Regions from separate parts of the Intestinimonas butyriciproducens genome, predicted to be linked through region 2. Evidence: riboswitches for the same ligand, from Rfam matches in the RefSeq annotation. Region 2 holds a riboswitch; the other holds the start of a gene.
The links. Region 2 has a riboswitch for cobalamin ahead of SRB521_RS11770 (outer membrane protein assembly factor BamB family protein). Riboswitches for the same ligand answer to the same signal wherever they lie in the genome.
Positions count from the first base shown of each region.

Region 1 (12,176 bases), 570 kb from region 2:
AGACCGGCGCTGTCTGCGATGCGCCGCGGCTTTTCACCGAGTCCATGGATGTGACCCAGGGCAAGCTGGCCCTGGGGTTCCGGACAGGGGGCGGCTGCATCTGGTCGGAGGACTACCCTGCGCTTCTGGTGTGCAATGCGGTCTATGGCGGCACGCCCACGTCCAAGCTTTTTCTCAATGTCCGGGAGAAGCTGTCCCTGTGCTATTTTGCAAGCTCCATGCTGGAAAAGTTTAAAGGCATCATGATGGTGTCTTCCGGAATTGAATTTCAAAACTATGAAAAGGCCAAGGACGAAATTCTGGCCCAACTGGAGAATTGCCGTGGAGGGAACATAGAGGCGTGGGAGCTGGAGGGGGCCAAGCGCTCCATTATCAGCGGGCTCTATGCCACAATGGATGCCCAGGGACGGCTGGAGGATTTCTGGTTGGGACAGTCGGTAGCCGGGCTTGCGGAGACGCCTGCGGAGCTCTCACGCCGCGTGGAGTCTGTGACTGTGGACGAGGTCGTGGCGGCGGCCGGTAAATTAGAGCTGGACACCATCTATTTCCTGAAGGGCCTGGAGGACTGAATCATGGTATCAAAAGAATATTCCCGCATTGGGGAGACGCTGCATCACGCTGAGCTGGAGAACGGACTTCATATCTATGTGGATGTGAAGCCGGAGTTTTCCAAGAGCTTTGCATTTTTCGCCACGAACTACGGCGGTATGGATATGAGGTTCAAGCTGAAGGGGGAGTGGCACGACACCCCGGCCGGCGTGGCCCATTTCCTGGAGCACAAAATGTTCGATACCAAGGATGGGAACGCCCTTCAGGATCTGGCCGCCAACGGTGCAAGTCCGAACGCCTTTACCTCCACCGCCATTACGGGCTACTATTTTGAGAGCACCGAAAAATTTGAGGAGAACCTGAAGATCCTGCTCTCTTTTGTCTCTGTGCCCTGGTTTACAAAGGAGAGCGTGGACAAAGAGCAGGGCATCATCGGGCAGGAGATCCGCATGATCGAGGACGACCCTGAAAATCAAGTCTTTTACGGCATGCTGGAGGCCCTTTATGAGCACAATCCGGTCCGTGTGAGCATTGCCGGCACGGTGGAATCCATTGCGGAGATCACCGCCGAGACCCTCTATGCCTGCCATGCCGCCTTTTATAACCCCGGCAACATGACGCTGTGCGTGGCGGGGAACGTGGACCCCGGCAGAGTCTGTGAGATTGCGCGGGAGGTCCTTCCCAAAGAGGGGCTGCGAGATATTCCGAGGGATTACGGCGGCGAAGAACCTGAGCAGGCATTTCGCCCGGAGACCGTGCGGGAGATGGCGGTCTCCACGCCCATTTTCCAACTGGGGTGGAAGGCGGACCCCGCTCCGCTGGGAGAAGAGCATATGCGCAGGCAATTTATGGGTGAGCTGTGCTGCGAGGCTGTTTTTGGCACCTCCACCCCCCTCTATGCAAGCCTCTACAGCAAGGGGCTGGTGAACAACAACTTCAGCTATGGCTACGAGGCATATCCAGGCTGTGCCATGCTCACGGTTGGCGGGGAAAGCCGCGATCCCTGGGCCCTGCGGGAGGCCATTGCCGCCGAGGCGGCAAGGATCGGCAGGGAGGGGATCGGCCAAGAGTTGTGGGACCGCCTGAAAAAGGCTGCCTACGGAGGGCGTGTGCGAGCGCTCAATTCCTTCGAGAACATCTGCGTGGGCCTGGCCCAGAGCCATTTTACCGGGGAAGAATTCTTCCGGTTCCCAGAGGTCTTTGAGGGGATAAGCAAGTCCGATGTGGAAGACTGCGTCCGCCGTTGGATGTCTCCGGAGCGCACAGCCCTCTCAGTGGTAAAACCCAAGGGGGAGAAGGTATGACAAGGACAGTGGCCTTTCCCGGTTTGGGGCTGGAGTTCCACCTGAACCGGGTGGCCTTTGAGCTCTTTGGTCTGCCCATCTACTGGTACGGCGTCATTATTGCCGCCGGTTTTTTGCTGGCGGTGCTGTTCTGCTATAAAATGGCCCCTCGGTTTGGCGTCAAGTCCGACGATGTCATCGACCTTCTCTTTTTTGCCGTGCCCCTGGCGATCATAGGGGCGCGGCTGTACTACATTGTGTTTTATCTGGACCTCTTCCGGAACGCAGGGGGAGGCCTGGATCTGGGCAAAATGCTGGATATCCGGGACGGCGGTCTGGCCATTTATGGCGGCGTTATCGCCGCAACGCTGACGCTGATCGTATTCTGTAAGGTAAAAAAGCTCAACTTTTTTGCCTTTGCGGATGTGGGCGTGTTCGGCCTTCTCATTGGCCAGTGTGTGGGACGGTGGGGCAATTTTGTCAATGTGGAGGCATATGGCGGTCCCACAGACCTTCCGTGGCGCATGGGGATTGACGCCTATGTAAACGGTGCGTGGCAGTATATGGAGGTCCACCCCACATTTTTTTATGAGTCTGCTTGGAATTTGCTGGGCTTTTTGCTGCTGCTGGTCGTTGTCCTGAGGGGAAAGAGAAAATTTGACGGACAGATCATGTGGGGGTATTTTTTGTGGTACGGCTTTGGAAGGGGAACGATCGAGGGCCTGCGGACCGACAGCCTTTATTTTTTCCATACCCCGATCCGGATCTCACAGCTCCTGGGATTTGCCTCGGCGCTGGTGGCGGCAGGATTCCTGATCTATCACCTTGTGATCCAAAAGCATACGCCGGAAGAACTCTATGTAAACCGGATGAAGCGAAAAGCAGAGGGGGCGGAGGCCCCAAGACCCCAAACTTTTCATAATGAGGAGGAGCAGCATGGCAGCGACAGTGATTGATGGAAAGACCCTGGCAGCCAAATGCAAAGAGAGGGTAAAGGCAGAGGCAGGAGCGCTCTCCAAACGGCCTGGACTGGCGGTTATCATTGTGGGAGACAATCCGGCCTCCCGTACATATGTCAACAGCAAGCGGAAGGATTGCGCCGAGTGCGGCATCTACAGCGAGGAATATGCCCTCCCGGCAGAGGCGGGCCAGGCGGAGTTGATGTCCATCATCGATACATTGAACCATCGTGAGGATATCGACGGAATCCTTTGTCAGCTTCCCCTGCCGGCGGGGTATGACGAGCAGCAGGTTCTGTTGGCCATTGACCCGGATAAGGATGTGGACGGATTCCACCCGGTAAATGTGGGCCGCCTTTCCACAGGACAGAAGTGCTTTCTACCCTGCACGCCGGCGGGTGTGATGGAGATGCTCAAGGAATGCGGCATCGATCCTAAGGGCAAGGATTGTGTGGTGGTAGGCCGCTCCAATATTGTGGGCAAACCTATGGCGATGCTGCTGCTGGCGGCGCACGGCACGGTCACAGTCTGCCATTCCCGCACCAGAGATCTGGGCGAGGTCTGCAGGAGAGCGGATATCCTGGTGGCCGCTGTAGGGAAGCGGAACATCATCACGGCGGATATGGTGAAGGAGGGAGCTGTGGTTATCGATGTGGCTATGAACCGCGACGAGGCGGGGAAGCTCTGCGGCGATGTAGACTATGGGCCTGTGGCGAAAAAAGCCTCCTACATTACCCCGGTACCCGGCGGCGTGGGGCCTATGACCCGGGCGATGCTGATGGTAAATACGCTGGAGGCGGCCCGCCTGCACGGGAAATAAAGAAAAAAGGTGTACGGCGCGTGTTCCGGAAAAACAGGGAGGAGGTACAGACGCATGGGAATGGGATTCGTGTTCAATATTTTTCCGATCCTGTTCATGGTCGTATTTATTCTGATCTTGGGGGTTATTTTGGTCAGCTTGGGTCGTGGTGTCTCCCAGTGGCATAAAAATAATCAGTCCCCCGTGCTGACCGTACAGGCGGAAGTTGTAACAAAACGGGCCGATGTGCGCCATCACCATCACAATACGGGCGATGTCGGCGCCATGCACACCACCAGCAACACCTTCTATTACGCTACCTTCCAGGTGGAGAGCGGCGATCGAATGGAGCTTCATGTGCCCAGGAACGAGTACGGGATGCTGGTGGAGGGTGACAACGGAAGGCTGACCTTCCAGGGAACACGCTATCTGGGCTTTGAACGGAGCCGTTGAAATTGACCTCTTTACGGGCAGTAGAACATATGTTAGAATGGAGGGGAACTTTTCCCCTCCATTTTTATAGAAACGGGAGGTAATTCCATGGCGTATCGACCGCTTGCGGATGAGATCAGACCCACATCTCTGGACGATGTGGTAGGACAAAAGCATATTTTGGGGGCGGACGGCCTTCTGCGCAGGATCATCGAAAGCGGAAGCATCCCCAATCTGGTCTTTTATGGCCCTTCCGGCACCGGGAAAACCACGGTAGCAAATATCATCGCCGCCCGTACCAACCGTACACTGCGGCGGATCAACGCCACAACGGGTTCCCTCTCGGATGTAAAAGATGTGATCGGCGAGGTGGGTACCATGATGGCACCCAATGGCATTTTATTGTATCTGGACGAGATCCAGTATTTTAATAAGAAGCAGCAGCAATCTCTGCTGGAAGTCATTGAACGGGGTGACGTGACACTCATCGCATCCACCACGGAGAATCCATATTTTTATGTCTATAATGCTGTCCTCAGCCGCTCCACAGTCTTTGAGTTCAAGCCTGTGGAAGCGGGGGAGGTGCTGCCCGCCATCGACAGAGGGGTGTCGATCATGGCAAAACGTCTGGGAGGGGTGGCGGAATTTGAGGATGGAGTGAGGGAGGCCATCGCGAGTTCCTGCGGCGGCGACGTACGCAAGGCAATGAATGCGGTTGAACTGTTGATGAATGCCGCCGCTAGGCAGAGGGGTAAATTGGTTGTCAGTCTGGAAGACGCAAGACTGGTGGCCCAGCGCTCCGCCATGCGCTACGACCGGGCGGGGGATGACCATTACGATATCCTCTCGGCGCTGCAAAAGTCCATCCGGGGCTCGGATCCAGACGCCGCGTGCCATTATCTTGCGCGGCTGCTAGAGGCAGGGGACCTTATTTCAGCCTGCCGCAGGCTGATGGTCATTGCCTGTGAGGATGTGGGCTTGGCCTACCCTCAGGTCATTCCCATCGTCAAGGCCTGTGTGGATGCGGCCAATATGCTGGGGCTGCCGGAGGCGCGGATCCCGCTGGGGGATGCTGCCGTGCTCATGGCCACTGCGCCCAAATCCAACTCCGCCCATATTGCGCTGGATGAGGCCATGGCGGATGTGCGGACGGGAAAAACAGGAGATTATCCGCGGCATCTCCAGAACAAGCATGCCGATTCAGCGGGCATGGAACGTGAGCAGGGTTATCTTTATCCGCATGATTTCCCAAATCACTATGTAAAGCAGCAATACTTGCCGGATAGGCTGAAGGGCGTTCACTATTATGTATATGGAGAAAACAAGACGGAGCAGGCCGCCAAGCGCTACTGGGATGAGATCAAGGGGAAAGAAGAAGGATAGGCCGGAGGCCGAACAATATCGGCGGGAAATGGGGGGAATAAATGAACCTTCCGGAGTGGTTTCACAAAAAGAGACGGAATTCCATTGAGCTCTTGCCTACGGACGGGCCTGAAAAAGTAGAGCTGGGGAGCAGTAAGGTGGGTGGAAAACCTCATCTCCCCAAAGAATTCGAGTGGTATCGGTATGAGGACACGAATTATGATGGAGTGACTGCCAGGCGGCCGCTCTCCTTTTTGGCGCAGATCAATTTGGCGGAGATCGCGGACCTGGACATAGACGGTGTCCTGCCGTCCAGGGGGATGCTCTACTTCTTTTATGAATTGGAGACGATGGCTTGGGGGTTTGATCCAAAAGATCGAGGCTGTGCGCGGGTACTTTACTATGAAGATGGGCCGGCCGGTCTCATTGAGACGGAACCTCCGGGAGATCTGAAGGCCGATTACCTGATTCCGGAGGTCCCGATCTCTTTCAAAAACAGGGACGAAGTGCCTGACTACGAAGAATTCCTGGAGCAATTTGGAGAAGGTATCGATTGGGATACCTATGAGGAAGAACGGACTCTGCGGGGGTGCCAGGCGTCTGAGGAGCCGGAGAAAGTCACCAAACTGCTGGGCTATGCGAATCTGATCCAGGGGAGCATGCTTTTGGAGTGTGAGATGGCGGACAGCGGAATTTACTGCGGCCACCCGCAGGAGTTGCCGCCGGAAGAGTGGGACCGCCTTCGGGAGAATAGCCGGGACTGGCGGCTTCTCTTCCAGATGGGGACCGTGGAGCGGGATGGATTTGAGCTGATGTTCGGCGATTGCGGCTGTATCTATTTTTATATCCGCGGGGAGGATCTGGCCCAGAGGAGATTTGACCGCATCTGGATGGTCCTGCAATGCGGCTGAGAAAAAGCCCGGAGCGCCGACCGCTGATCGGAGCTCCGGGTTTTGACCGTTTTATAAGAATGTGGTTTCCACGCCTGCTTTTCGGCAGCCGTCCGGGGCGTAACGCCAATGGGCAAGCCGTCCCTCACGGATAAAATAGTGCAGCGCAGCCGTTTCGGCGGCCGGAGAGAGCCTTTCGATGACCAGCAGTTTGATTTTCATTCGCTCCGGGAGCATCGCCTTCAGGAAGACAGAGACGCGGTCCCCTTCGCGCAGGTCGGCCCTTGGCTCTGCGAGCCCCGACAGGTTGGGGGCCAGCTCGATAAAGGCACCGTAGTCTTTCAGGCCGCGAACGGTTCCCTCCACTGTCATACCCGGCGCAAAATCCCTGGCGTTCTCTGCCCATGTGCCCAACAGTTCTCGGTGAGTCAGCTTTACGCGGCCCTGCTCCGGCAGCGTCTCCAGTACGGCGGCGTGGATCTCCTGCCCAACGGAAAACCGGCAGGAGGGGTGTGGGATGCGGGAGATGGAGATATGTTCAATGCCGATCATGGAGACCAGTCCGCAGCCGATGTCCACAAAAGCGCCGAAGGGCTCCATATGGGTGACTGTGGCGGGAATGACCATCCCTGGCTTGAGCTCAGACATCAGGGCCTGCTGCGCAATCTCCTGGGCTCGACGACGGGAGAGAACCAGAACGGGTTGACTGTCCGGACCGGAAACAGAAACGATCGTAAAGCAGACCGGCTTGCCCACGCGGGACAAGATGGCGATCTCCTTGGTGGTTCCTTCCGCCACGCCCAAAGCGGTGTCCTCTCGGGGAATACGGCCCGTAAAAGGGCCTACGGCAACGGTCAAATCGTGGTCCGTGCTGCAGGAGAGGGCGCGGCCCTCTAAAATCATGCCCCGGTCCCGGGCGGAGCGAAGCGCGGACACTGTGGCGCAGGCGGCCAGATTGTCCGGAGCGGTCAAGCGTCTGCCCTCGGGGAGAAAATGACTGATCATCCCGATCATTCCTTTCCGATACTCCGTTTTTTTGCTGATAAGCCACTATATGCGGGGGGACACCCGGAATTGACAGGGAGACCCGGGGAACCTATAATAATACCATCCGTTGTGGCGGCCCCGGAAGAGGATGTCTTTGTCCGTAGGGGTGAGCGCTTTGTCATTTTGCGGCAAAAGGGGAATCTTTTCAGGAGGCGATAAGCATGGATGTCCGACTGGGCGATGTGTTAGAGATGAAAAAGGCGCATCCCTGTGGAAGCAGACACTGGTTGGTGCTGCGGGTGGGGATGGATTTTCGCCTCCGCTGCCAGGGGTGCGGGCATGAGGTCATGCTTCCGCGCAGCAAGGCGGAGAAGAATATCAAAAAAATCCTGCACAGTGAGGGGAACGAAGCATGAAAGAGTATTGGAGCAGGCGAATCCGGGATGCGGTGCCCTATGTGCCGGGTGAGCAGCCCAGGGGCAGGACGTTTATCAAACTGAACACCAACGAAAACCCCTATCCCCCTTCGCCCAAAGTAGTGGAAGCCGTAAAGTCGGCGGCGGGGGAGGGGCTGCGGCTCTATCCGGATCCGGAATGTGCCGGGCTGCGTGCAGCCGCCGCCAAGCTCCATGGGGTAACACCGGAACAGGTTTTCCCGGGAAATGGCTCCGATGAGGTCCTGGCTTTTTGCTTTCAGGCTTTCTTTGATCCGGAGCGTCCGATTCTTTTTGCGGATATCACCTACACGTTTTATGCTGTTTATACCGACTATTTTGGGCTCAAAGCCTGGCAGATCCCGCTGGATGAGGATTTTTCTCTTCCGGTGGAGCGGTTCTGCAAGGCTGAAAACTGCGGCGGCGTGGTCATCGCCAATCCCAACGCTCCTACAGGCCGGTCGGTGGATCTGGAGGATATCCGGCGGGTGCTGGAGGAGCATCGGGATGTGGTTGTGCTGGTGGACGAGGCCTATGTGGACTTCGGCGGCGTATCGGCCGACACATTGCTGAAGGAGTATGACAATCTGGTGGTCGTGCGCACGCTCTCCAAAAGCCGCGCGTTGGCCGGACTGCGGGTGGGCTATGCGCTGGGCAGTCCGAATCTGATCGCCGGGCTCTGTTGTGTGCGGGACTCCATCAACTCCTATACAGTGGACCGTCTGGCGCAGGCGGGAGCCGTGGCGGCGCTGGAGGATGGGCCCTACTTTGAGGAGATGAGAGAACGCGTAATCCGCACCCGGGAGCGGACGGAGGAGCGGCTGCGTGCAATGGGGTTTGCTGTCCTGGAGTCCAAGGCAAACTTCCTGTTTGTCAGCCATCCGAAACGCACCGGAAAGGCGCTGTTGGACGGGCTGCGGGAGCAGGGGATCCTGGTGCGCTGGTTTGACCGGCCCCGTATCGGCAACTATCTGCGCATCAGTGTCGGGACGGACGATGAGATGGACGCCCTCTGTGCAGCCCTCAAGGCGCTGACGGAGGGCTGAATATGCGCTATGAAGGTGATATCTACCGTCCGCCCGGAGAGTGGAAGAGCTATCTCCTGCAGACCACGGTGGGGTGTTCTCACAACACCTGTACGTTTTGCCGGATGTATCGGGGGAAACGGTTCCATATCCGCCCTTTGCCGGATATCCTGGAGGATATCCGCATGGCAAAAGCCTGCTATGGGGACCTTCGTCGGGTGTTCCTCTGTGACGGAGATGCGATCATCATGAAAACGGAGGAACTGCTTTCGATTCTGGACGCCCTTTATGACGCCTTCCCATCCCTGGAGAAGGTGACCACGTATGCTGGGCCGCTGAGCACGCTTTCCAAAACACCGGAAGAACTGAAAACCCTGCGGAAGGCCGGGCTGACCCGTGCCTATCTGGGAGTGGAGAGCGGAAGCGACGCGCTTCTGCACGCGGTCAAAAAAGGGGCGGACGCGCGGCAGATGCTGGAGGCGGGAATCCGTCTCAGGGAGGCGGGCTTTGACCTCTGGGTCATGGTGATCCTGGGTCTGGCCGGCCCTGGTGAGGCTGGGCGGCGGCATATTCTGGATACTGCGGCCATGATCAATGAGATGCGCCCCAGGCATCTCTCGGCGCTGACGCTGACGCTGTATCCGGGCACAGATCTCTATCAGGAATGGAGAGCGGGAAGATTTCAGGCGGCCACGGCGCGGGATACCCTGCGGGAGGCACGATTGCTCATTGAAAAGCTGGCGGTGGACCCGCTCCACTTTACCTGCGACCATGCCTCCAATTACGTGCCTCTGAAGGGAGGCCTGCCCGAAGACCGTGCATACTTTCTATCCCGTCTGGACCAAGCGCTGGAGAGCGGTACCGGGATGCGGCCGGAGTGGAGCCGGGGACTCTGATGGAGGGACGGAAAAATGGGAGGGACAGGTGGAGAAGAATGCCTTTACTTCCTGCGGGTTACTTGTTATAATAGATAGGAAAACAAAATACGGAGTATCGCATTGGTGCAGCGACGCAGCTGCTGAAAAGGGAAGTCCGGTGAAAGACCGGCGCAGTCTTACCTCTACTGTAAGCGTGGACGACGGCGTACAAAAGCCCATTGGTAATGATCGATTGCCGAGAAGGGACGCCCGAGGGAGAAGCGCAAGCCAGGAGACCTGCCGTGCGGAATACACAAGCATGACTCTTAGGTGGAGAGCGGCAGTGCCATGCCCATTTTCATGGTCCCTCTCCGCCCGGAGAGGGACCATTTTTTGTCGGGAGGCGGCGTATGGGCACCTTTGAACACTATATCTCCGTTGGCCGCGGCCGTCTCCGCTGCGGGTATACGACCGGTACCTGTGCCGCCGCCGCGGCACGGGGGGCGGCGGAGCTTCTGCTCACAGGGGAGATGCCCGCTCTGGTCCGGGTGGAGACGCCCGCCGGCATCCCTGTGGAAGCCGAGCTCTTAGAGCCGGCGTCGGGATGCGGATGGGCCTCCTGTGCGGTCCGGAAGGACGGGGGAGATGACCCGGACGCCACCCATGGCACCTTGGTTTTTGCCAAGGTGGAAAAGACGAAAGCCCGCGAAGTCACCATCGAAGGCGGGGTGGGCGTAGGGCGGGTCACCCGGCCCGGACTGGACCAGCCGGTAGGCGAGGCGGCCATCAATCATGTGCCCCGGGAAATGATCCTTCGCCAGATGGAGGAAGTACGCCGGAAGGCGGGGTACTCCGAGGGGCTCCGGGTGGAGATCTCCGTCCCGGCAGGGGAGAAATTGGCAAAAAGGACCTTTAATCCCCGGCTGGGGATCACAGGGGGCATTTCTATCCTGGGGACCTCCGGCATTGTGCGGCCTATGAGTGAAGCCGCACTTATAGATTCCCTGCGTCTGGAGCTGGACGTGCAGGCTGCGGCGGGGGTGGGAGACATCGTGGTGACTCCTGGTAATTACGGCGAACATTTTTCAAGGGAAGTTCTCCACCTGTCGCTGGACCACTGGGCCACCTGCTCCAACTATATTGGAGAGGCCATTGATCACGCAGCAGGGTTGGGATTTCGCAGCTTTCTGCTGGTGGGCCATCTGGGCAAGCTGTGCAAGGCTGCGGCGGGAAACATGAATACGCACTCCAGGGTATCCGATGCCAGGCGGGAGACCCTGGCGGCGCATACAGCCCTGTGCGGTGGGGACCGTACTGTTGTGGAGGCGGTGTTTCTGGCCATCACCACAGACGAAGCAGTTGATATTCTGGACCGCGCCGGACTGCGGGAGCCTGTAATGGCATCCCTGGCCGGTGCACTGGACCAGAGGCTCAAGGCACGGGCGGGAGAGGATATGGACATCGAGGCCATTTTTTTCTCCAACAAGCATGGGATACTGGGCCGGACGCCGGGAGCGGAGCGGCTGGCCGCGCTCCACGCCCCGGACTGAGACCATTTCAAACGGAAAGGAAGAGGAAACTATGATCCACTTTATTGGCGCGGGCCCCGGAGCCGCGGACCTCATCACTGTCCGCGGCGCACGGCTTCTGCGGGAAGCGGATGTGATCATCTATGCCGGCTCTCTGGTAAATCCGGCGCTTCTGGAGAACAAGAAAGAGAACTGTGCCATCTATGACAGTGCCTCCATGACCCTGGAGGATGTGATAGATGTGATGAAGGCCACGGAGGCATCCGGAGGCACCACCGTTCGGCTCCACACCGGAGACCCCTCTCTTTATGGGGCCATCCGGGAGCAGATGGACCGCTTGGACGAGCTGGAGATCGCCTATGACGTAACACCGGGCGTATCCTCTTTTTCCGGTGCGGCGGCCGCGCTGGAGGCGGAATATACCCTTCCGGAGGTTTCGCAAAGCGTCATTATCACACGGATGGCAGGCCGGACACCGGTCCCCGAAAGGGAAAAGCTGTCTAAAATGGCCTCGCATGGCTGCACGATGGTGCTGTTCCTCTCCACAGGACTCCTCGAAGATGTGGAGAGAGAGCTGATGGAGGGCGGATATGGACCCGATACCCCGGCCGCGATTGTCTATAAGGCCACCTGGCCGGAACAGCGGGTATACCGCTGCACGGTTTCCACCCTGGCCCGGACGGCAAAAGAAAACCAGGTTACCAAGACGGCCCTTATTACCGTGGGGGGCTTCCTGGGCGGCCAGTATGAGCGCTCCAAGCTCTATGATCCCGGATTTACCCACGGCTACCGGGTGGGGAGTGAATCGTGAGACTGGCGCTCACCGCCTTTACCGCGCGGGGGGCGGCACTGGCCCAGGCGCTGGCGGAGAAATTGACGGGACTGGGAAACAGCTGCATGATAGCGGTTCCCGCACGGCTGAATTTGGCGTTCCCGACTTACGAGAACCTGGGCGCATGGACGGGAGAACGCTTTGCCGACTGCGAGGGAATCCTCTTCATCGGTGCCAGCGGCATCGCGGTCCGGGCCATTGCTTCCTATGTGAGGGACAAGTTCACCGATCCCGCCGT
Region 1 covers NZ_CP011524.1:1,790,911-1,803,086, reverse strand. The annotation lists gene yfmF (EF-P 5-aminopentanol modification-associated protein YfmF) at 1-569, shown strand, start outside; gene yfmH (EF-P 5-aminopentanol modification-associated protein YfmH) at 573-1,853, shown strand; gene lgt (prolipoprotein diacylglyceryl transferase) at 1,850-2,788, shown strand; gene folD (bifunctional methylenetetrahydrofolate dehydrogenase/methenyltetrahydrofolate cyclohydrolase FolD) at 2,769-3,611, shown strand; gene SRB521_RS09105 (DUF2500 domain-containing protein) at 3,708-4,043, shown strand; gene SRB521_RS09100 (replication-associated recombination protein A) at 4,131-5,405, shown strand; gene SRB521_RS09095 (YwqG family protein) at 5,447-6,295, shown strand; gene SRB521_RS09090 (S1 RNA-binding domain-containing protein) at 6,347-7,279, opposite strand; gene SRB521_RS09085 (DUF951 domain-containing protein) at 7,483-7,677, shown strand; gene hisC (histidinol-phosphate transaminase) at 7,674-8,741, shown strand; gene SRB521_RS09075 (B12-binding domain-containing radical SAM protein) at 8,744-9,616, shown strand; cobalamin riboswitch at 9,702-9,896, shown strand; gene cbiD (cobalt-precorrin-5B (C(1))-methyltransferase CbiD) at 9,988-11,127, shown strand; gene cobM (precorrin-4 C(11)-methyltransferase) at 11,159-11,917, shown strand; gene SRB521_RS09060 (cobalt-precorrin 5A hydrolase) at 11,914-12,176, shown strand, end outside.
Region 1: another riboswitch for cobalamin. It lies ahead of cbiD (cobalt-precorrin-5B (C(1))-methyltransferase CbiD); the one in region 2 lies ahead of SRB521_RS11770 (outer membrane protein assembly factor BamB family protein).

Region 2 (12,176 bases):
AAACTAAATGCAACCCGGAGACAATGGAATATCGCTGACAAAGGCAATGAAGAGAAGAGTACGTGCGGAGATACGTCACAGAGAGCCCCGGCTGGTGGGAAGGGGTATGGAAGGCCGCGCTGAACATGGTCTCGGAGCCGCGCACCGAGTGTACCGGCGTACATAAGGCTGCGACGGGGGCGCCCGTCATAGCGCAGGCGTATCGGATTCTCCTGTACGCTCCAAGGCCCCGGCCGTGAGGTCCGGGCGAAACAAGGTGGTACCACGAAGCGAAATGCTCTCGTCCTTGATGCAGTGGCATCGAGGGCGTTTTTTTGTCCCTTGCCGGCGATATACCCTGGTTCTCATGGTTCAAAATGTATCATAAGAATAGGAGAATGAAACATGAAAAAGCTCGTCTCTCTGCTCCTCACCGGCGCTCTGGCCTGCGGCCTGTTGGCCGGCTGCGGCGGCAACGCCGCCAGTACGCCCGCCCCTGCCGACACCACCGCACCTGTGGACACCACTGCTCCCGCCGAGACCAATCCCCTAGATGGCACCGTGCTGAAGGTGGGCGCCACCCCCGCCCCCCACGCCGAGATTCTGGAAGTGGTGAAAGACCTGCTGGCGCAGCAGGGCATTACCCTGGAGATCGTGGAGTTCAACGACTATATCCAGCCCAACCTGGCCGTGGAGGACGGCTCCCTGGACGCCAACTACTTCCAGCACATCACCTACATGAATGAGTTCAACGAGAGCGATGGCACCCACCTGGTGAGCGCGGCCGAGATCCACTATGAGCCCTTCGGACTCTACGCGGGTAAGACCTCCTCCATCTCCGACCTGGCCGACGGCGCCCAGATCGCCGTGCCCAACGACACCACCAACGAGGCCCGCGCCCTGCTGCTGCTGGAGCAGGAGGGGCTCATCACCCTCAAGGAGGGCGCCGGCATCACCGCCACCAAGGCCGACATCGCGGAGAACCCCAAGAACCTGGACATCGTTGAGCTGGAAGCCAGTCAGCTCCCCGTGCGCCTGGCCGACGTGGACATGGCCGTCATCAACGGCAACTACGCCATCGACGCCGGCCTGAAGGTCTCCGACGCCGTGGCCATCGAGGCCGCCGACGGTGAAGCCGCCTCCGCCTATGTCAATGTGCTCGCCGTCGAGGAGGGCCGTGAGAATGATCCCGCCATCCAGGCCCTGGCTGCGGCCATGACCAGCCAGGAGGTCAAGGACTTCATTAATGACACCTATGACGGCGCCGTGGTCGCCGTATTCTGATCAAATCCCCATGGGAGGACCCGCCCGCCCTGCGGACGGGTTTTCCCAACACCAAAAATCATACTAAATTGGAGGGAATACTATGAAAATCGCCCCTGTGCTCACCGATCTGATCGGCAACACCCCCCTGCTTGCCCTGGACCGTTACGCCCCCGGCGCCCACATCCTGGCCAAGCTGGAGTCCTTCAATCCCCTCTCCTCCGCCAAGGACCGGGCGGCCCTCTATATGATCCGTGACGCCGAGGCCAGAGGCCTTCTGAAGCCGGACACCGTCATCGTGGAGCCCACCAGCGGGAACACCGGCGTAGGTCTTTCCTACATTGCGGCCATCCGGGGCTACCGCATCATCCTCACCATGCCGGAGACCATGAGCCTGGAGCGGCGGAACCTCTTGGCCGCCCTGGGAGCTGAACTGGTGCTCACCCCCGGCGCCGAGGGCATGAAGGGCGCCATCGCCAAGGCGAACGAACTGCTCACCACCCTGCCGTCGGCCTGGATGCCCGGCCAGTTTGACAACCCCGCCAACGCCACCGCCCACTATGAGACCACCGGGCCTGAGATCTGGCGGGACACCGACGGGACCGTGGATATCCTGGTGGCGGGCGTGGGAACCGGCGGCACCCTCACCGGCGCAGGCCGCTTCCTGAAGGAGCAGAAGCCCGGCATCCGCCTGGTGGCGGTAGAGCCCGCCGAATCCCCCGTCCTCTCCGGCGGGAAGGCCGGCCCCCACAAGATCCAGGGCATCGGCGCCGGCTTTGTGCCCAAGGTCCTGGATCTGTCGCTGGTGGACGAGGTCCTCACCATCCCCAGCGCGGAGGCGCTGGAGGCCGGAAGGGCCTTGGTGAGGACCGAAGGGCTGCTGGTGGGCATCTCCTCCGGTGCGGCCGCACGTGCGGCCGCGCTCCTGGCCGCACGGCCTGAGAATGCCGGAAAGACCATCGTCGTCGTCCTGCCGGACACCGGGGAGCGCTATCTCTCCACAGAGCTTTTCCGGAGAGACTCCTGACGACGGCCCGCCGGGCGGAGCACCCGCCGTCTCTCCCTGCTTTTCCAGGCCGCCTGATCCAAGCAGCATCAAACCAGAAATGAGAAATGAGCGCCGCAGAATTTTTATTCTGCGGCGCTCACGCTGTTGATTCCTATTTTACCTGAAACATGTTGGTCATATCCAGGGTGATCTCGGTGGTGTAGGGATTCAGGAGCTCGTTGAATATCTCCAGGCATCCCTCCCGATCCAACTGATAGCACCAGGATACGCCGTTATAGCGCGCGTCTCCGTTGCCGGGCAGGGTGCCGGTGGAGACCCCGGTGCCGAAGTCCACACCCACTGCCTGGGTGGCAAACCAGGCGATATCCGTGGCCGACAGATCTGTCTTTACGTTCTGGGTGAAAATATCCACAAAGTTATTGAAGAGGCTCAGGCTGGACCAGGAGAGGACTTTTTTTGCAATGGCGGTGAGCATCTTCTGCTGAGTCTGGGTCCGGCCCACATCGGTGTAGCCGCTGCCGTCATTGTTGTGGCGAAAACGGACCACCTCCAGGGCCTGCTGGCCGTTGAGATGCTGCATCCCCTCCTTGTAGTGGATGTAGAGCTCCTGGTCGGGGGTGGAATCATCATAATCCATATCGCAGGGGACGTAGAAATCAATGCCCCCCACCGCATCCACCAGGGCCTTGAATGCCCTGATGTTCACCGTCATATAGTGGTCGATGGGGATGCCTATGAGATCGGAGACCGTCTCTTTCAGGGCCTCGATCCCGCCGGAGCCATAGACGGCGTTGATCTTCGGAAAGCTGCGGTCTACCAGGGTATCTCTGGGGATGGAGACCACGCCCACCTTCTGCTCCGCTGTGTCGTAGGCCGCCACCATGATGGTGTCGGTGTTTCCGCCCCCCACGTCGGTGGCGGCCAGCAGAAAGGTATAGAAGCCCTCCTTGCGCACCAGGGGCACGGGTGTGGGGGTGGCCGCGCTTTCATCCTCCGGCGTGTCCGGATCGTCGGAAGCCGGGGCACGGGAAGGGATTGAGGTGGTCGGAGGCGCCGCCTGTTCCGGCGGGCGGACCAGGGCCTTGAACCCGCAGAAAAACACCACGATGAGGACGGAGACAGCCACGGCGGTCCGGTACAGCGCCCGACCAAGCCGCCGCACCCCGGAGGCCTTTCGCCGTTTCTTTTTCAGTAGACGCCTCGCCAAACTCCGCTCACCCTCTCGATTATGTCAACGGATATCAGTATATCCGCTCCACGGTCGTTGGGCAAGCAAAAGTTTTATATTTCACAAAATTTTTATCTTTTTCCCCGCAGGTGGAGGATCGGGTCCATATCCTGTTCCGGCGCCGTGATCGGCTTCCGGTGTCTGACCGCCCTCAGTCCTCGATGTGGATAACGGCCACCGGGCATCCGTCGGCCGCCATCCTGACCTGCTCCTCATTCTCCCCGGTCGGCGCGCGGTATACCTCCGCCAGTCCGTCGTCCGCCATCTGAAAAACCTCCGGGCAGGTCCCGGCGCACAGCCCGCAGCTGATGCACCCATCCCGATCTATCATGACCTTCATCTCTTACTCTGCCTCCTTGTTTTAACGGCCTGTTCTGAAATCCTGAAACCATGCCCGCCGCCAGGGCGCAGCCGTCCCGGCGTTTGAGCGGGCCCGCGCTTTTCAGCCAGGTCTCAGGTTCCCGCATAGTATGGCTGCGCCGCGTTCAGGCTATTCATTTTTCCCATAAGCCGGTAAAAACAAACTCCCCCCATCCTGCGGCCCGGAGCGCAAGGAAACGGCACGACAAAACGTCGTGCCTCACTTCTTGTTTTGTTGTTGGTTCGAGCGGCGATATGGCGCCGCTCCGCTCACAACCCGGCGCAGCGTTCGTGATTGGGAAAGGGGGAGCAGAGGAGCGGGCGGATGACGTTTTTTTGCCATAGGCAAAAAAACGTCGGAGCAAAGTTCACTTTGCTCCGACGTGGTGCGGCTGGCGGGAGTCGAACCCGCACGCCCATACGGACACAAGCACCTCAAGCTTGCCAGTCTACCAGTTCCAGCACAGCCGCAGATCACAGCAACTCAACAAGCTGCCTGATTATTATATTGCGTTTGGCCCTGTTTGTCAACTCAATTTTTTCTCCCGCACGCAAAAAAACAGCGAAAAAAGTGTTGACACCGGGGACATCCTATGGTAGTATATTTCTTGCGCTGAACGGCGCAAAACCACTTGCGCGAGTGGTGGAATTGGTAGACTCGCTGGCTTCAGGTGCCAGTGTTCGCAAGGACGTGCGGGTTCGACTCCCGCCTCGCGCACCACGCCGGAGCAAAGTTCGCTTTGCTCCGGCTTTTTTATGCCCGCGGCAAAAACGCACGTCGTCCGTCATCTTTCGAGATTTTGTGGATTTTGTAAAAATGGGACATCCCCCTTGACTTTTAAGGGTTACGTTGTATAATAAAAGGCGACAGAAATCCAGAAATAACCTTACAACTTTATAACGTGCATTGTGCCCCTGCGCCTGGGACCCGGGCAGGCGCAGGGATGAGGGAATTTCGGTGAGACTCCGGAGCTATTCCGTATCCGTGTGTGCATGAGGCTGTTGTTCGCGGCGTGAGCCGGCCATTGGGGGGACCCCGAGAAGGTGGAGCAGCAGACGTGGGCCCCTGTGCCGGGGCCCGGAAGCATAAGCCGGTAGACCTACAGTGTTCGAGACCGCGTCCGCGTTGTGCGGGTGCGGAGATTGTCTACGGGAACAAACGGCCGTGACGAATGGAAGTACATTCGTCGCGGCCGTTTTCTATTTTTCGGGCGTGGCCCGCGGCTTTCTAGGGGCCGCCGGAGCGCCGGTGCGCCTTGCAAATTCAATAGAGAAAGGAGACATGCCCACAGATCAACTGCGATCCCGTTCCCAAAATATATGTATGTGAAAGGAAGGGTAACATGCAAACGAAACTGAACCTGAGAAAAGTCCTCGCCCTGGGCGCCACCCTGGCTATGCTGGCCACCAGCGCCCTCGCCTCCTCCACCAGCTCCTGGCCCGTCTACGGCGGGAACGCCAACCACAACAGCGTGGTCAGCGGCGCGCCCACCTCGTCCCCCACAGTCGCAGAAATCAACCTGCTTAACGCGAACAGCGGCTGGGACGGCGTGGACACCGTGCCCGTGATGGAAACCGTGGACGGCGTGACCTACGCCTATGTGCTCTATGACGGACATGCGGCCGGCTCCCACCTGGCAAAATTCAATTGCGGTACGGCGATCAGCAACACTGGGAGCAGCGGCGACGCGATCTATGCCGCCGCAAAGGAATGGGACGTACAGCTTGGGAGCGCCTCCGGCTTCCAGCTCTCCACCCCGGTCCTCTATGGAGGCAAAGTGTATGTGGCCACCAACGGCGGCGAGGTCTACGCCGTGGACACCAGTAACGGCGCAAAATCGCTGGTCGTTTCGGTGAGCACGGGCCAGATCAACACCCCGCTGACCATCTATGACGATTATCTCTACTTCGGCACCTGGGTCGGCAACGGCACCATCGAGGGCGCCACGGCGCCGGGCCGCTACTACCAGGTGGCTCTGAATGACACCGACAACGTACAGTCCGTGTCCTCCATCGCCAAGGGCTTCTACTGGGCCGGGGCCGTGGTGTCCGGCAGCTACATCTACTTCGGCGGCGACGGCGGCTATCTGTACTACCGCCCGGTGGGAAGCGGCTTCGGGACCACCTCCGACACGGATATTCAGAGCACCAGCCTGAACCTGGCTACCGACACGGACGGCGCGTCCGACGTGGGCAACATCCGGTCCACCGTCATGCTGGACGGCGGCAAGCTGTACTTCACCAGCCAGGGCAAATACCTCTGGTGCTGCACCATCGGCAGCAGCGGCGCCCCCGCCATCAGTTGGAAGGCCTCCCTGGGCGGCACCTCCACCTCCACCCCCACCAAGGTGGGCGACCGCATCTACGTGGGCTACTACTCCGGCTTCAGTGCCGGCGGCGTTCAGTGCGTCGGCGCCAGCGGGAGCCATACCGTGGCCACGGTGGCCTCCGGCTTCCCGGTCCAGAGCTCCATCCTGGTCCAGGGCGCCGGCACCGGCACCGACTACCTGTACTTCAACACCAACTCCGGCTCCGGCGCGGGCTACTGCTACAGCTACAACGGCAGCGCCGGCGCTTCGGTGTGGTCCACCAGAGGCGACACCTACGCCCTGGGCGGCATGGCCTGTGACAACGGCTACCTCGTCTTTGGCAACGATAAGAATCACCTGTACGTGGTGAAATAATCCCAGGGACCGTCGCCGGGGCGGTCGACCGCCCCGGCGACGGATTTTCCCATATTCTAGAGAGAGGTGAAGGAATTGATGAAAAGGCGACTGCTGTCCCTGTTCCTGGCCCTGACCCTGCTCCTGTCCCTGTGCGCCCCCACCGCCTGGGCCCAGGAGCCTACAAGCGAGCAAATCAAGTTTGTCATCGACCTGACCGGCTATACCGGTGAGGTCGACAATGGACTTCAATATAGGCCCTCTGGTTCGAACTCATTTACTCCGATCTCCATCACCCCCGGCCAGAAAAACGAATTCTTTCTGTCGACCGGGGATAGTCTTTCTCCTGGTAATTCGCAACTCACCTTTACCACCCAGACAGTGAAGGAGTGGCGTGTGTCTGTCACCGGCCTGGATGACTTCGAAAACTATCTGCTGACGGATGATTCGACAGGCAAACAGACTCTGTATTATAAAAAGACGACATCCGTATCATCTAATTCCTATCAACTCTGTAGTGTCGAGGGCAACGTCTTCACTCTCCACTGGATCCCTCGCGGTGTATCAAGAATATTTGGGGAAGCCTATTGGGGTAAGGGCGGCCAGACCGTCAAGATCACCCCCACCTTTATGACGAGCCAATATTCTCTCACCGCAGCGCCCGATGACTCGGTCAAGGGCTCTGTCTCCGCCACCGTTACGGGAACCGACGTCTATACCCTCCGGGCCACGCCCGGCGAGGGGTACTCCTTTGACTACTGGCGGAACGGAGCCTACGACGCATATCCCGACGACCCGGTGTATCAGATCCGGGAGAACCCCTATACCACCCCGGCGCTGACCCAGGATGCGCGCTACACCGCCTATTTCCGGAAGAGCCATACTCCCACCGTGTCCGCCTCCCCGGCGGAGGCGGGGACCGTGTCGGCGAAGCAGTTGCGCGAAGACACCTGGAGGCTGTCCGCCTCCGACGGCGAAATGGGCTATACCTTCCAGTGCTGGAACCGGGACGGCTATGCCCAGGACGACCCGGTGTACCGGCTGACCAACCAGATAGTGGAGGTGACCCTGGACGGGGACGCGGCCTACACCGCCTATTACGCTCCCAAGCAGGTCACCGGCGTGGCCATCACAGGGGCCGGCTGGGGGGGGAACTATGGCTCCGACGCCGGGGACCTCCCCATCTATGCGGGGACCCGCGCCACCGTGTCTGTCCAGATCGCGAGCAACACTTCTATTTATCGTTTGCCAAACAGCCATTTGGCGGTGTACGCCGGGGATCAGGCCGCCGTGGAGGCCGGGACCGCCGCCCTCCTGGGCCAGGAGGACAGCGGAGAGTCTGGGCTGGGCAGTACCATTTCCGTGGCGGTGTGGCCCCAGGGGGTGGAGCGGATCACCGCCGTGGCCTGGACCGACGGGTTTGAAAAGCACTATGACACCATGGCCGTGAAGACCGCCGCTGTGGACGCGCTGGACCTCACCTGGCTCTCCTCCCCCCAGGCGTACCGCACCTCCGCCGGCTCCGCCATCAACCACCCCGCCTTCACTGATGTGGCGGCCTTCGTGGACCGGCAGACCGGGCAGCCCGCCCTCTACGCCGCCGGTCTCGGCGGCGTGTTCAAGCTGGACTACGGCGGCAAGACCGACCTGGTCCCCATGGCCGGCCTGGAGGACCTGGGCAACGGCGGGGACAACTCCTCCTACTGCTCCTACGTCCTGGGAGTGGGGGGGCCCGACGCGGAGACCCTGACCGCCTTTGTGAAGGTGGCGCAGCTCAACGATTGGGGCGGTGCCGACCGCACCTATGAGCTGCGCCGGTACGACGCCGCCCAGGGAAGCTGGATCACGGTGGAGGGCTCCCAGATGCCCACCACGGTGAGCTGGCCCGGCGACGACTGGGACTACCCCGTCCTGGTGCTGGACGGGGACGACGTGTGGACCGGGCGCGCCCACTGGGACGGCGCCGAATGGACGAACCACGACTACCACTTCACCGCCTTCTTCCAGGGGGAGGACGGCGCCGCCTATGCCACCAACCAAGATACATGGGCTCAGTATTCCTCCTACCGCTATGACGACGGCGCCTGGACCAAGCTGGAGGACCTGCCCGGCGCCCTGGTCGGCGCCTCCCCCGACGGGAAGCTGCTGGTGGGTCTGGGGACCTGGCAGTATGGCGGCTTGTGGACGGAGGGCTACGCCGTGGTGGAGGACGGCAAGACCACCGCCTCCTACCCCGCCGTGAGCTACTCCGCCCTGGGCGGCTACTGGACCCCTGCCGGCTGCACCGTCTCCAACCAAACCCTCGCCCCTGCGGCCATCGGCTTCGGCGGGGACGGCGCGGTGTACGCCGCCGTGAACATACTCTCGAGCGGCAGCTACCTCCTCCGGGCCGGTGAAGCCGGCTGGCAGCCCATGGACACCTCGGAGGCCTTCGACGCGGCGGGCGCCTCGGACGCGTATACCCGCCCCACCGCCATCAGCCGGATCACCGCCGCCGCCGAGGGCGTGACCCTCTTCTACGGCACCGACGGCGCGATGTATCTCCAGACCGCCGATTTCACCATCACCTTCCACTCCAACGGCGGCAGCGATGTGGCCCCCGTGACGGGCCAGGCGTGGAGCGCCGTCTCCGTGCCCAGGCCCACCCGCGATGGGTACACCTTCGCCGGGTGGTACTATGACAACGACACCTTTGAAAAGCCCTGGAGCGAGACGGTCATCCCCGCCTCCAACCTGGACCTCTACGCCAAGTGGACCAAGAGCGGCAGCGTGATCGACCCCGACAAGGACCCCTATCACGAGGACCGCCAGAAGGCCCTGGCCCAGTTGGATGAGGCCCTGAACCGTATGGACCGGAAGGACTACAGCGAGGACAACTGGAAGACCATCCTCCTGGAGTATGAAAACGGCGTATACGCCATCGGCGTCGCCAAGCCCAAGCCCGTCAGCGACGACATCGACGACGTCAACCAGGCCATCTACAACACCATCTATAAGGCCCTCAACGCCGCCATCAACCGCATGAACGCCGTGCCCGTGCAGTCCGTGGGGAACATCACCGTGGCCGTCTCCGTGGACGCCAACACCATCGGCCTGGGCTATCTGGTCCGGCCCACCCTGGTGACGGTGCCCAAGTACACCCGCGCCTCCGTGGTGCTCACCGACCTCCTCACCGCAAACGGCTACCGCTGGGAGAACACCGGCACCATCGAAAGCAGCTTCTATCTGGCACAGATCAAGCCCGTGGATCAGACCGACGCCAAGCCCGCCGACTTCCTGCTGGAGCTCAAGGACTTCACCTTCAACGAGGACGACAAGAAGGACAAGAAGCTGGGCGAGTTCGACTACAACAGTTGGTCCGGCTGGATGTACTCCACCGGCGACAGCGACAACGACGATTACCCCTCCTTCCCCGGCGTGGGCGCTTCCGAATACCGGATGATCGACGGCGAGGTCATGCGCTGGCAGTTCACCTGCTACGGCTACGGCGCGGACCTCAACGCGGACAACTCCGCCTGGGGCACCGCCAGCGTGGTCCCCGAGCTGGGCAACAAGAGCGCGCTCACCTGGGAGGTGGCCGCCCTCCGCAAGGAGACCAAGGACGCCGAGCTGGAGAAGGATGAGAACTTCGTCAAGGCCATCGCGGTCCTGGAGAACCCCGCCGCCACCCAGAGCGAGATCGACGCGGCCTATCAGGCCCTCACCGGCCAGGGCGGAGGAGGCTCCGGCGGCGGAGGAGGCTCCGCCATCACCACCCAGCCCTCGGTCACCGTGGACGAAAGCGGCGAGGCCAAGGTGGAGATAAGCGCCGAGGATATGGCCGCCATCGTGGAGCGCACCAAGGAGGACAACGCCGAGCGCATCATCATCGATCCCGACGTGGACGGCGCCCCCAACAAGATCACCGTGGTCCTGCCCAAGGAGTCCGTGGCCTCCATCGCCAAGGACACCAAGGCCGCCCTGGTGGTCAAGGCCGGCGCCGCAGACGTCACCGTTCCCACCGCCGCCCTCTCCGATCTGGCGGGCCGGGACGGCAAGACCGTCTCCATCTCCGCCGAGACCCTCAAGGATAAAAGCGGCAAGGCCACCGGACAGGTCCGCGTGGAGGTCAAGTCCGGCGACACCGTGGTGGAGCAGCTCGCGGGAGGCGTCACCGTCTCCCTCACCGTGTCCGATCCCACCTCCGGGACCGTGCTCATGCTCATCACCGACGAGGGCGCCAAAATTATCAAAAAGTCCAGCCTGGACGGCAAGACCCTCACAGCCAAGCTGGACGGCTCCTGCACCCTCATGGTCAAGGACAACAGCAAGACCTTCTCCGACGTGCCCGACAACTACTGGGGCAAGGACGCCATCGCCTTCGTCACCGCCCGGGAGCTCTTCAACGGGATCAGCGACGACCAGTTCGCCCCCGCCGCGCCCATGACCCGCGCCATGCTGGTCACGGTGCTCCACCGCCTGGAGGACACGCCCGCCGCCAAGGCCGACGCCGCCTTCCCCGATGTGGACGCCGCCGCCTGGTATGCCGACGCGGTGGCCTGGGCCAGCGGGAACGGCATCGTCACCGGCACCGGCTCCGGCTTCGAGCCCGACGGGCAGATCACCCGTGAGCAGCTCGCCACCATCCTCTACCGCTACGCCGACTTCCTGGGTCTGGATACCTCCGCCGCCGGTGCGCTCTCCCAGTTCTCCGACGGAGACAAGGTTTCCGCCTGGGCCGAGGAGGCCATGCAGTGGGCGGTAGGCTCCGGTCTGCTCACCGGCAAGGGCAACGGCACCGTTGATCCCACCGGAAACGCCACCCGCGCCGAGGTGGCCGCCATCCTTCAGCGCATGGTCGCCATGATGGTGAAGTAACCGGCCAAAAATACCGTTGCTGTGCCGGCTGCGGCGCGGCCGGCACAGACCATTCGATCCCATGCGGTACGGGCGGACGCCCCCTCGGGCTCCCCGCCCGTACCGCGTCTTCTTTCAATAGAATAAACGGAAGGGCGCCCCCTGTAGAACCATCTACAGGGGGCGCCCTTCCGTTTGCCTATTCCCGGGGCTCCTTCGTCCCTTGGAACGTCTTTTTCTTTTCAGGCTGAAGGCCCAGTTGAAACAGCGTGTTGGACCACGACCCGCACCATTTTTGCAGGTCCTTGCGCAGCGCCTCAGGCGCCTCCTTTCGCTTGGGAGGCCGCCCCAGCTTCTCCGCCAGCCGCCGCACCTCCTCCAGCTCCCTCTTCGCCCGCTCATCCAGATTGAGCACCTTATAATAGCACTCGTGCAGGACCGTGCGGTGCCGCTTTGTGCCTTTATTGGTGTTGCTCAGGACGGTCCCGGAAAAGGGCGTGATATGGGCCACCGGCTCCAGCCCGATCTGATAGAGCGTATTTCTCCAGGATCCGCAACGTGCGATCAGTTTTTTTCGGAGCGGCTCCTCCACTTCGCTCCGCAGCGGGGCCCGCCCCAGCGCCCGCGCCTGCTCCAGCAGTTTTTCCAGCATCGCGCGGTACTCCGGCTCCAGGTCCCCGATGGGGTGCACGGTATCCTCCCAATGGATGCCCGCCGCGGTGAGGACCTGATTCCAGGTCTGATAATACTTCGCCAGGTCTCCCAACTCGTCCTGAAAGTCCTTTGGATGGGGAATGCGCCCCAATTGGATGCCCCGCTCCCGCACCAGCTCCAGCAG
Region 2 covers NZ_CP011524.1:2,362,010-2,374,185, forward strand. The annotation lists gene SRB521_RS11740 (MetQ/NlpA family ABC transporter substrate-binding protein) at 385-1,263, shown strand; gene cysK (cysteine synthase A) at 1,346-2,269, shown strand; gene SRB521_RS11750 (LCP family protein) at 2,403-3,458, opposite strand; gene SRB521_RS11755 (ferredoxin) at 3,631-3,819, opposite strand; tRNA gene SRB521_RS11760 (tRNA-Leu) at 4,224-4,310, opposite strand; tRNA gene SRB521_RS11765 (tRNA-Leu) at 4,474-4,560, shown strand; cobalamin riboswitch at 4,730-4,961, shown strand; gene SRB521_RS11770 (outer membrane protein assembly factor BamB family protein) at 5,183-6,523, shown strand; gene SRB521_RS11775 (S-layer homology domain-containing protein) at 6,602-11,359, shown strand; gene SRB521_RS16210 (homing endonuclease associated repeat-containing protein) at 11,538-12,176, opposite strand, start outside.